Regions from separate parts of the Ensifer sp. NPDC090286 genome, predicted to be linked through region 3. Evidence: riboswitches for the same ligand, from Rfam matches in the RefSeq annotation. Region 3 holds a riboswitch; each other region holds the start of a gene.
What was found. Region 3 has a riboswitch for cobalamin ahead of ACIQUG_RS31315 (ABC transporter substrate-binding protein). Riboswitches for the same ligand answer to the same signal wherever they lie in the genome.
Positions count from the first base shown of each region.

Region 1: another riboswitch for cobalamin. It lies ahead of ACIQUG_RS16485 (aromatic ring-hydroxylating dioxygenase subunit alpha); the one in region 3 lies ahead of ACIQUG_RS31315 (ABC transporter substrate-binding protein).
Region 2: another riboswitch for cobalamin. It lies ahead of ACIQUG_RS05355 (DUF1636 family protein); the one in region 3 lies ahead of ACIQUG_RS31315 (ABC transporter substrate-binding protein).

Region 1 is NZ_JBIVYF010000003.1:250,778-254,047, reverse strand. Features, by position in the region: gene ACIQUG_RS16495 (L-threonylcarbamoyladenylate synthase) at 1-266, opposite strand, end outside; gene ACIQUG_RS16490 (DUF6656 family protein) at 344-943, opposite strand; cobalamin riboswitch at 1,261-1,462, shown strand; gene ACIQUG_RS16485 (aromatic ring-hydroxylating dioxygenase subunit alpha) at 1,566-2,810, shown strand; gene ACIQUG_RS16480 (2Fe-2S iron-sulfur cluster-binding protein) at 2,812-3,270, shown strand, end outside.
Region 2 is NZ_JBIVYF010000001.1:1,090,194-1,093,463, reverse strand. Features, by position in the region: gene aspT (aspartate-alanine antiporter) at 1-582, opposite strand, end outside; gene ACIQUG_RS05360 (RidA family protein) at 1,068-1,544, shown strand; cobalamin riboswitch at 1,729-1,945, shown strand; gene ACIQUG_RS05355 (DUF1636 family protein) at 2,050-2,463, shown strand; gene ACIQUG_RS05350 (ABC transporter ATP-binding protein) at 2,486-3,270, shown strand, end outside.
Region 3 is NZ_JBIVYF010000008.1:87,516-90,785, reverse strand. Features, by position in the region: gene ACIQUG_RS31325 (DUF899 domain-containing protein) at 1-582, opposite strand, end outside; gene ACIQUG_RS31320 (ArsR/SmtB family transcription factor) at 756-1,079, shown strand; cobalamin riboswitch at 1,272-1,465, shown strand; gene ACIQUG_RS31315 (ABC transporter substrate-binding protein) at 1,615-2,631, shown strand; gene ACIQUG_RS31310 (FecCD family ABC transporter permease) at 2,628-3,270, shown strand, end outside.

The DNA of each region.
Region 1 (3,270 bases), on a different contig from region 3:
GCTTCGGCCAGTTGACGGGAAACCGGATCGAAGTGCACGTGGGCTTCGGCCATCGCCATGTCGGAGACATGCGAGATCAGCGGATTGAAGCGCGGGCGCCCCTTCATCTCGTAGATGCGGCTGATCGCATCAGGATTGGTGGCGTCGGCGGCGAGGCCGTAGACGGTCTCGGTCGGAATGGCGACCGGCTCGCCTTCGGCAAGAACGGCGCAGGCACGCGCGATCGCGCGGTCCGGTTCCCTATCCGTATCGATGATCTCAGCCATGCCGTTTCCTTTCCGACGCTTCCTTAACGGACGCACCGGAAAAACAGAACGATTTTCTTTGAGGCAACCGGCTCGGCTCAGAGGCTGCGGATGATGCGGCGCAACGCGTCGTCCTTGGCACCGAGCATCAGCACGTTTTTCAGCGCGACCTTGGGATCGTCGGTGCGAAACAGCAGACCGTTGTCACGAAAATTGCGGTTGATGACCATTTGGCCGGCTTCCGCGCCCGGTTCGATGGCGACGGCGAAATACATGCGCGAATAGCCGGGTTGGATGCCTTCGAAAAAATGCGTCTCGTGGCCGAGGTCGCAGTAGAAGTTGGCGAAGTAGAAGGACCAAGTGATGTCCTTGGAGGGCGTAACCGGCGTGCGCGCCGCCGTCACGTGACAGTAGCCGAGATGCGGCCGGCCGACGAGCGTGCGGTGGAAGATCATCTTCGGGAACTGGATCGAGGTGTGAAAGCCGTTGATCCGCTTATGGGTCGTGTCGCCGGCGGTGTTGAGCTTCTTGCCCGTCCTGTCCGCAACTTCCTCATAGCTCAGGTAGCGCCGTTCGCTCGGCACCCATTGCCTGCGATTGATCCGGCCCGTGCGCAGGAATTCGGTATGAACCGCCGTCTTCGGCGGGATTGTCGGCGGCGCCTCGGCTGCCGCGTCGTAGTATCTCAACTTTGCCATGATCGTCAGCGCGCCATCTGCCTGCCTGCAGGACCTCTCTCGTCCGCCGGCTAGGCTAGCGGCTCATGGTTAATGAATGATTGCCTGCTGGCTGCATCATGAGTGTTCCCTATCTGACGGGATGTCGCAAACGGGCGAAGCTTTCCCGCGTCTGCGCCGCCCGCGCCGCAAAAGGCGGCAAATGCCCAACATGTGAGCTATCTATATGTTTGTAGTGTAAAAATTCTAAGACAGGCGCCGTTGATGGCGGTTTTTCCCGTGTCGTCATTCTGGAATTGGATGTCGCTATCCGGCAGCTGCCAGGGCGGTTTCCGCGATTACATATCCTTACTCAAGGTGCCGTCTTCGAAGAGAAGGCGGAGAATTGGGAAGCCGGTCAAATCCCGGCGCTGCCCCCGCAACGGTGGTGGAGCGAAAGCCTCGGCAAAGGCCACTGGACGGTTCGTCCGGGAAGGCGCCGGGCTGGTCCGAAGGGACCGCTCCTGAGCCCGGAAACCAGCCTTGACGGACATAACCGTAACGGGTTGCGGCGGGCAGCCGGATCGGAGCCGACAACGCATGGGCGTGTGCCCGTGCGGGTTCCTGTCCTGCCTCTCCAAGACATGGCGCATGAGGACAGGACATGGAAACCAGAAACGATATGCTTCGAAAGCTGAAGGGCCGGCGCGACGGCTACAGCCTCGATCGGGCCTTCTACATCGATCCCGACTACTATCGGCAGGATCTGGAAAACATCTGGTACAAGGATTGGCTGTTCATCGGCCATGACTGCGAGATCCCGCGGGCCGGCAATTATTTCACCGTCCAGGTCGGCGACTACCCCGTTGTCATCACCCGCGATCGCCAGGGCACGATCCGGGCATTGCACAACTCCTGCCGCCATCGCGGCTCGCGCGTCTGCACGCAACAGAAGGGCTCGTCGGCCAAGCTCGTCTGTCCCTATCACCAGTGGACCTACGAACTCGACGGCTCGCTGCTCTTCGCCCGGCAGATGGGGGAGGATTTCGACAAGGCAGCCCACAGCCTGAAGCCGATCCATTGCGAAACGGTCGGCGGCTACATCTTCATCAACCTGTCGGAAAAGCCGATGGATTTCACCGCGTTCCGCGAGATGGCCTTGCCCTATCTCGCGCCGCACCGGCTCGGCGAAACCAAGGTCGCGTTCGAAAGCACCATCGTCGAGAAGGGCAACTGGAAGCTCGTCTGGGAAAACAACCGCGAATGCTATCATTGCGCCGCCAATCACCCGGAACTCTGCCGCACCTATCCGGAAGCCCCGACCGCGACCGGTGTGCAGGGCGCCAAGGATGATCCCGTGATCGCCGAACATTGGGCGAAATGCGAGGCCGAAGGCTTGCCGAGTGAGTTCAGGATGTCGCCAACCGGCCAGTTCCGCGCCGCCCGCATGCCGCTTGTCGACAATGCCGAAAGCTACACCATGTCGGGCGCGCGCGCCGTCAGGCGGGCTCTGTCGGCCGATGTTTCCCAGAGCCAGATCGGCACGCTTCTGATGTTCCACTACCCGACCACCTGGAACCATGTGCTCGCCGATCACGCCATCACCTTCCGCGTGCTGCCGCTCGGGCCTGAACTTACCCAGGTGACGACGAAGTGGCTGGTCAACAAGGATGCGGTCGAAGGCGTCGATTACCACCTCGAGGAACTGACGCATGTCTGGACCGAGACCAACGATCAGGATCGCCAGATCGTCGAGGAGAATGCCTTCGGCATCCGCTCGCCGGCCTATGAGCCCGGTCCCTATTCGCCCGAGCACGAAGGCGGCGTGATGCAGTTCGTCGAGTGGTACTGCAAGTTCATGGAGCAGCGCCTTTCTGGCGACGCGGCTCCCCTTTCAAGGGTCGCCTGACATGCAGATGGCCTCCTCGTTTCACCATTTCGACGCGCTGCATGTCTGGATCGATCGGCAGCAGATGCTCGAATGCACATCGGCTGTCGTCGAGACCGCCGATGTCATGACCTTCAGCTTCCGAGCCGAAAAGCCCGCCTGGTTCCGCTATCTGCCCGGGCAATTCGTAACGCTCGAACTGCCGGTCGCCGACGAGCCGGTCATGCGCACCTACACGCTGTCGTCGACGCCGTCGCGGCCGCTTTCAATCGCTGTCACGGTGAAGGCGCAGGCCGACAGCATCGGCACCCGCTGGATGTTCGACCACCTGAAGCCGGGCATGAAGCTCCGGGCCTTCGGTCCGCTCGGTGATTTCAGCTTCGTTCGTCATCCCGGCGACAAGTACCTGTTCATCTCGGCCGGCTCCGGCATCACGCCGATGATGTCGATGACGCGCTGGATGGCGGATTGCGTGCCGGAG
Region 2 (3,270 bases), on a different contig from region 3:
CGCCGGCAGGTCGATGCCGAGAAGCTTCGGACCGAGTTGGGCGAGGATGATCGCCGAGCCGATCGTGCCCCAGATATAGGTGACCGCGTAGGCGATCGGGATCTGGTCGGAGAAGGTCTTGGCCTGTTCCGGTGTGAGCCCCAGCGAGTTGATCTGGTCCGTGGCGACGCCGATAGCCGCCGAAATCGTCTGCGAACCGGCATACATGCCGGCGCCGTAGCCGAGCGGAAGCCCGGCGATTAGCGCGCAGAGATAGGGAACGATGAGGCAGAGCACGAGGACCGAGAGCGCAAAGGCGATCTGCTTGGGTCCGTCCGTGCTAAGGCCCCGCACGAATTGCGGGCCGACGCCATAGCCGACGGCGAACAGGAAGATCAGGAACAGGGTTGATTTCAGATCACCGGAAACCTGGATGCCCAGCTGCCCGATGAGAACACCCGCCAGAAGCGTGGCGGTGACATTGCCCAGGTTGAAGCCCGCGACCTTGATGGGGCCGATCAGGAAACCGATGCCGAGGGCAAGGAAGATGGCGACGGGCGGATAGGTCCGAAGCGTGTCGACGAAGAAATCGATGGGATTCACTGCTGTCCCCTTCAGAAAGTTGAATTGCCATCACTTCATTTTGGGATCTGCGCGGCTAAGTTGAGCTTGTTTCCGGATCGTGTCGATGCCCAATCTTAATCCCGGCAATTGTTGCCTCGGTCGTCGAAATTCTCAACCGCCATAGGGTTACGTGAGCGTAACGTATGTTACATTTCAGCGGTTTTACTTGGGCTGCGCGCTTGGCGGGCGCCGCGATGCGTCCCCCGCATGCGATCGAAACACGGATGCGCGCGGCCGGGTCGCGCCGGCACTTCAACTCTGGTGTTGTAATTCGTAATGTTATCTCGCAACGTGAGGCATGAGGCGCTTTCTCTTGGCTATGCTTGAACATACGGCTGGAGGCGCAAGGAACGGTGGGCCTTTCTGCTTGCGATAGGGGCGACAGAACTTCGAGGGTCGAGATGAAACGCGGCATCGTCTGCGCAAGCGCGGCCGGTTCGTAAGGTGACGAGGAGGGGGGAGCAATGATGGATGAGGTTATCCGTAGGCTGGGGGCGCTAGGCGTTCAGCTTCCAACGCCGCCGAAGCCGCTCGGCGCCTACCGCGCGGTGATCGAGGCGGGCGAGATGCTTCATGTCTCGATGCAGGGGCCGCTGCTCGACGGGCGCTTCGTCCATACGGGGCTGCTCGGGCGCGAGGTGACGATCGACGAGGGGCGCAAGGCGGCCGAGCTGGCGGTGCTCAATGCGCTGGCGCAGATCCACGAACATCTCGGCCGTTTCGAGCGCATTCGCCAGATCGTCCGGCTGGAGGGGCATGTCGCCTGCACCGAGGATTTCCTCGACCACCCGAAGGTGCTCGACGGCGCCTCCGAGTTTCTGGCTGCCGCCTTTGGCGAAAGGGCGGGCCATATCCGCTCCGTCTGCGGCGTGCGCAACCTGCCGGGCAACGCAGCGGTGGCGGTGACGCTGACGGCCGAGCTCTTTCCGCCGGAGTTCTGAGGCGGCACGGCCGCCTGCCGGCCGTAAGGCGGATTTCGTCTGTTGGGCGTCGGATCGTGTCCGGCGCTCAATTTTCGGCTTGCGTTATGTAATGTTATTTAATAACAAACTGCGCATGACGATACGCCGCATGTTGATAGATCCTTCCCGCCTGTGCCGTGCGGTTGTCTCCCCTGCCGATTCATGCGAGGAAGGCGGTGATGGTGCTGCGTCCGCGACAATGCGGAGGCGGCTGAAAAGGGAACACGGAACGGACGACCCTGATGGGGCCGAGACCGTGGCTGCCCCCGCAACTGTGAGCGGAAAGCGCATTCACACCATGTCACTGGCGATAAGCCGGGAAGACGTGGATGCGCCACGACCCGCGAGCCAGGAGACCTGCCATCGAACCGATCAACCACAACGGACGGGGTGTTCCGATGGAAAAGAACTGGCTTTCGCACGACGGCTATCCGTCCTTCTGCCGTTTCGCCATCTCTTGCCGTCAGTCCGGCGGAGGGCAGGAATGGCTGAGCCGAATTTCCGACAGCACAAGATAACGGTCTGCACCGATTGCCGCTTCACCGGTGGCCCCTGCGCGCCCGGTGCCGAGCTGATCAAGCGGCTGAACGGCAGCATTGCCGCGCTTGGCGCGCCGCTCGATCGTGACTTCTCGATTGCCGGCACGGTGTGCATGGCGGCCTGCACGCGGCCCTGCACCATTGCCTTCCAGGCGACGGGGAAGGCAACCTATCTCTTCGGCGACGTCTCGCCGGAAGAGGATATCGAAGATCTCGTACGCTTTGCCACAACCTATGCGGAGCGTGGCGATGGCATGACGCGGGCGGCCGAGCGGCCACGCGGGCTGAAAGGCAAGACACTTGCCCGCATCCCCGCAGCGATGCTCGTTTCCGAAGACCTCGGCGGGCACTTCCAATGAGGGCGCAGGGAGGGATCAACCCATGAGCTGCACGGCGACGGGAGCGGCACTCAAGGTCGAGGGCCTTCACTGGGGGCCACGCGCGGGGCTGACGCTGGTCAAGGACATCGGCTTTTCGATCGCGGCGGGCAGCCGGCTTGCGATCCTGGGGCCGAACGGTGCCGGCAAGACCTCGCTTCTGCGCTGCCTCTACCGGGCGGTGCAGCCGAACGCCGGCCGTGTTTCGGTCGATGGCATCGATCTCTGGTCGATCTCGGCGCGCGAGGCGGCAAGGACGATCGCCGTCGTCCTGCAGGAAATGCCCGGGGACTTTCCCTTCAGCGTGCGCGACGTCGTGATGATGGGGCGCATTCCGCGGCGGGAAGGCTTGAGCGGCTGGAGCGATTTCGACCGCGATCGGGTGCAGCATGCGCTGGCGCATCTCGATCTCGCGCATCTTGCCGGTCGCCAGTTCTCCACGCTTTCGGGCGGTGAGAAGCAGCGGGTGCTGATTGCCCGTGCGCTGGCGCAGGAGCCGCGCATCATCATCCTCGACGAGCCGACCAACCATCTCGACATCCGTCACCAGCTCGAAATCCTCGAGTTGCTGCAGACGTTGAAGCTGACGATCGTCTCGACGCTGCACGACATCAATCTCGCCGCCGAGTTTGCGACCGACGTCGCGATCCTGACCGCCGGGCGGCTGACGGCCTTCGGCACACCCGAAGAGGTGCTCAGCCCCGGCGAACTTTCGGCCGCCTTCGGCGTCACTGCCACCGTTCACAATGCCGCCGCCGGCGGCGCCCGCTTTTCCTTTTCACTTCCTCG
Region 3 (3,270 bases):
CAGATAGGTCCACATGCTGCCGAGATACTCGACGCCACGCGCACCGTTGAAATAGGTGCGGTAGATATGATCGCCGTCCCTGAGGAAGACGCTGACGCCATGGCGCTCGCTGGTCCTTGTCGGGTCATCCGGATCGGCGACCGTGGCTCCCATGTCGTGGTTGAAGTCGCTCGCCGTGGACGAGTACCAGACCGGGTGCTGCCACTGCATCCGGGCCTGGTATTTCTGCAGCGTCTCCAGCGGCGCGCGCGAAATCAGCACGATGGACGTATCGCGTGCGTTGAGATGGGCCGGATGGGTCATCGCGTCCACGACCCAGGAGCAGCCATCGCAGCCCGCCTTCCATCCGGGCGCGAACATGAAGTGATAGACGATCAGTTGCCGCCGTCCGTCGAAGAGGTCGGCGAGGCTTACCGTGCCTTCGGGCCCCTCGAACGAATAGTCCTTGTCGATCCTGACCATCGGCAAGCGCCGGCGCTCGGCACTCACTCCATCGCGTGCGCGGGTGAGTGCCTTCTCCCTGGCAATCTGTTGTTCGAGTGCGGCTTGCCACTCATCCATTGAAACGATTTTAGGCAGCATTCTCAATCATCTCCCTTTTGGGCGGTTTGCTTGGACGTGTCGGCGGAAGGCTGAACTCCGATCGACTGCGTCCAGCCATCAGGCTCGGTTGGAGTGCTCGCGAAAGCTCGCAAACCGGTCTCATCGGCGCCGTCTCCGTTGCGTCCAGTTTCAATATGTTGTAAAAACATAACATGTCAAGCAAGCAGGAAGACGATCTGGTTTTCAAGGCATTGGCTCACCCGCGCAGGCGGGCGATGCTCGATCGTCTCAAGGGCGAGGCGCAGGCCACGGGCATGCTCTGTGCGGCCTTTTCAGACATGGATCGCTGCACCGTGATGCAGCATCTGAAGGTGCTGGAGGACGCCGAGCTGATCATCGTCAGGCGGGCAGGACGCGAGCGCTGGAACTATCTCAATGCGCTGCCGATCAAGCACATTCACGACCGCTGGATCAGCGACTATGCCGCCCATGCCGTGACCATTCTCGACAGGCTGAAGACTGGCCTTGAAGGGTAAGTCTGAAGATGGTGTGAATTACGGATCACTTAAACAGTATTCATTTGTGTATAGTTTTCGACAATCGGCAATGTTCTCCCTATTTGAGGGGAGTGATATTTAGTGAAATTACGAGACTCGAAAGAATTTCTACCTTTCTTGGCAGGTGGTTTCGAAAGCGCCGCTTTCATGCTTGCGCTCCACTCGCTCGTTGAGTAGGGAGTTCTCGTCGGTTTCCGAAAGGAAATAACAGGGAATTCGCCGCGGCTCGCCGCGAAACGAAACTGCCCCCGCAACTGTAGGCGGCCAGTCCTCTCTCGAAAATGCCACTGGGCGATGGTCCGGGAAGGCCGAGAGGGAGCCAAGACCCGTCAGTCAGGAGACCTACCGACACCTGTAACTGAACAAGCCGGGCGGGGTGTCCGGGGAGGTTGTCGATGTCGTTGGCCGCGCCACAAGTGCCGGCTGTCGATGTTCTCTAGAACATCGGTTCGATCATTGCGTCCTGGCTCGTCCCCTCCGATCCGCGCGATCAACAGATCGGAGACAATGTGCCATGACCGCTTCGCGTTTCCTGCTTGCCGCCTCTGGCTTCGCCTTCTTCGCCACCGCCGCTGCTGCCGAACCCACCGCCTATCCGCTGACCCTGGACAATTGCGGCGAGACGATCACCTTCGACAAGGCGCCGGCGACCTCGGCGACCGTCGGGCAGGCGGCAACCGAGGTTCTCTATTCGCTCGGCCTCGGCGACAAGGTTACGGGCACGTCGGTCTGGTTCAATGACGTGCTGCCGGAATTTGCCGAGGTCAATGCCAAGGTTCCGCGCCTGGCGGACAACGACCCGAGCTTTGAAAGCGTCGTCGCCAAGAAGCCGGGGCTCGTCGCCGTGCAGTTCGTCTGGCACGTCGGGCCCGAAGGGATCGTTGCGACCCGAACCCAGTTCCACGAAGTGGGAATTCCGACCTATGTCCTTCCGGCCGACTGCGTCGCCAAGGACAACTCGGTGGGTGTGGACGGCACGCGCAGCGCGCTCTTCTCGACTGCCAGCATCCATCAGGGCGTGCGTGAACTCGCACAGATCTTCGATGTTCAAGACAAGGGCGAGGCATTCGTCGCAGAACTCGCCAAGCGTGAGGCCGACGCCATCGAGCAGGCTAAGGCGCTCAATTTGAAGGATGTGTCTGCGGCCTTCTGGTTCTCCAGCGCGGAGATGGACATTGATCCCTATGTGGCTGGCCGGAAGGGAGCGCCTGCCTACATGATGGATAAGCTCGGCATCCGCAACGTGGTCGGCTCGGACGAAGAATGGCCGGTCGTCGGTTGGGAAACGATCGCCAAGGCCAACCCCACCATGATCGTCATCGCCAAGATGGATCGCCGGCGCTTTCCGGCCGACGACTACCTGAAGAAGTTCGAGTTCCTGAAGACCGATCCGGTTGCCAGCCAGATGGACGCGGTGAAGAACAACCGCATCGTCGTCATGGATGCGCACGCGATGGACGCCACCATCAGAACGGTCGCCGGCATCGAAGTTCTCTCAGCTGCGCTTAAGGACTTCGGGTTGGCGAAGTGAAGACCGGACTCTCGCGGCGCGCCCCTGCTTCCCGGCTTGGCCGGGCAGCCACGGGGACATTGGCTCTGTTTGCCGCCGTTCTTGCCGGAACCTGCATCGGTGAAACGCCGATACCCGTCTTGACGGTTCTCCAGACCTTGGCGAACAAGATTTTCGGCGCGACCTATGGGCTCGATCCCATCGATGTCGGGATCATCTGGAACTACCGCCTGCCGCGGGCGATCGTTGCTGCCTGCTGCGGGGCGGGCCTCGCGGTTTCGGGCATGGTGCTCCAGTCCCTCCTGCGCAACGCCCTGGCGGATCCCTACCTTCTCGGCATCTCCGCCGGCGCCTCGACCGGCGCAGTGGCTGTCACCGTCGCCGGCCTCGGCGCCGGCGCGGTCTCCATGTCGCTCGGCGCCTTTGTCGGCGCCGTGACGGCTTTCCTCATGGTGGCGATCCTCGCCCGTGCCGCCGGTGGCGGGGTCACCCTGCGCGGAACAGGGCAGATCGTGCTTGCCGGCATCGCCGGATCGCAACTGTTCAACGCACTGACCTCTTTCATCATCACCAAGTCGGCCAATGCGGAGCAGGCGCGGGGAATCATGTTCTGGCTGCTCGGCAACCTCAGCGGTGCGCGGTGGCCGGATGTCTGGCTGG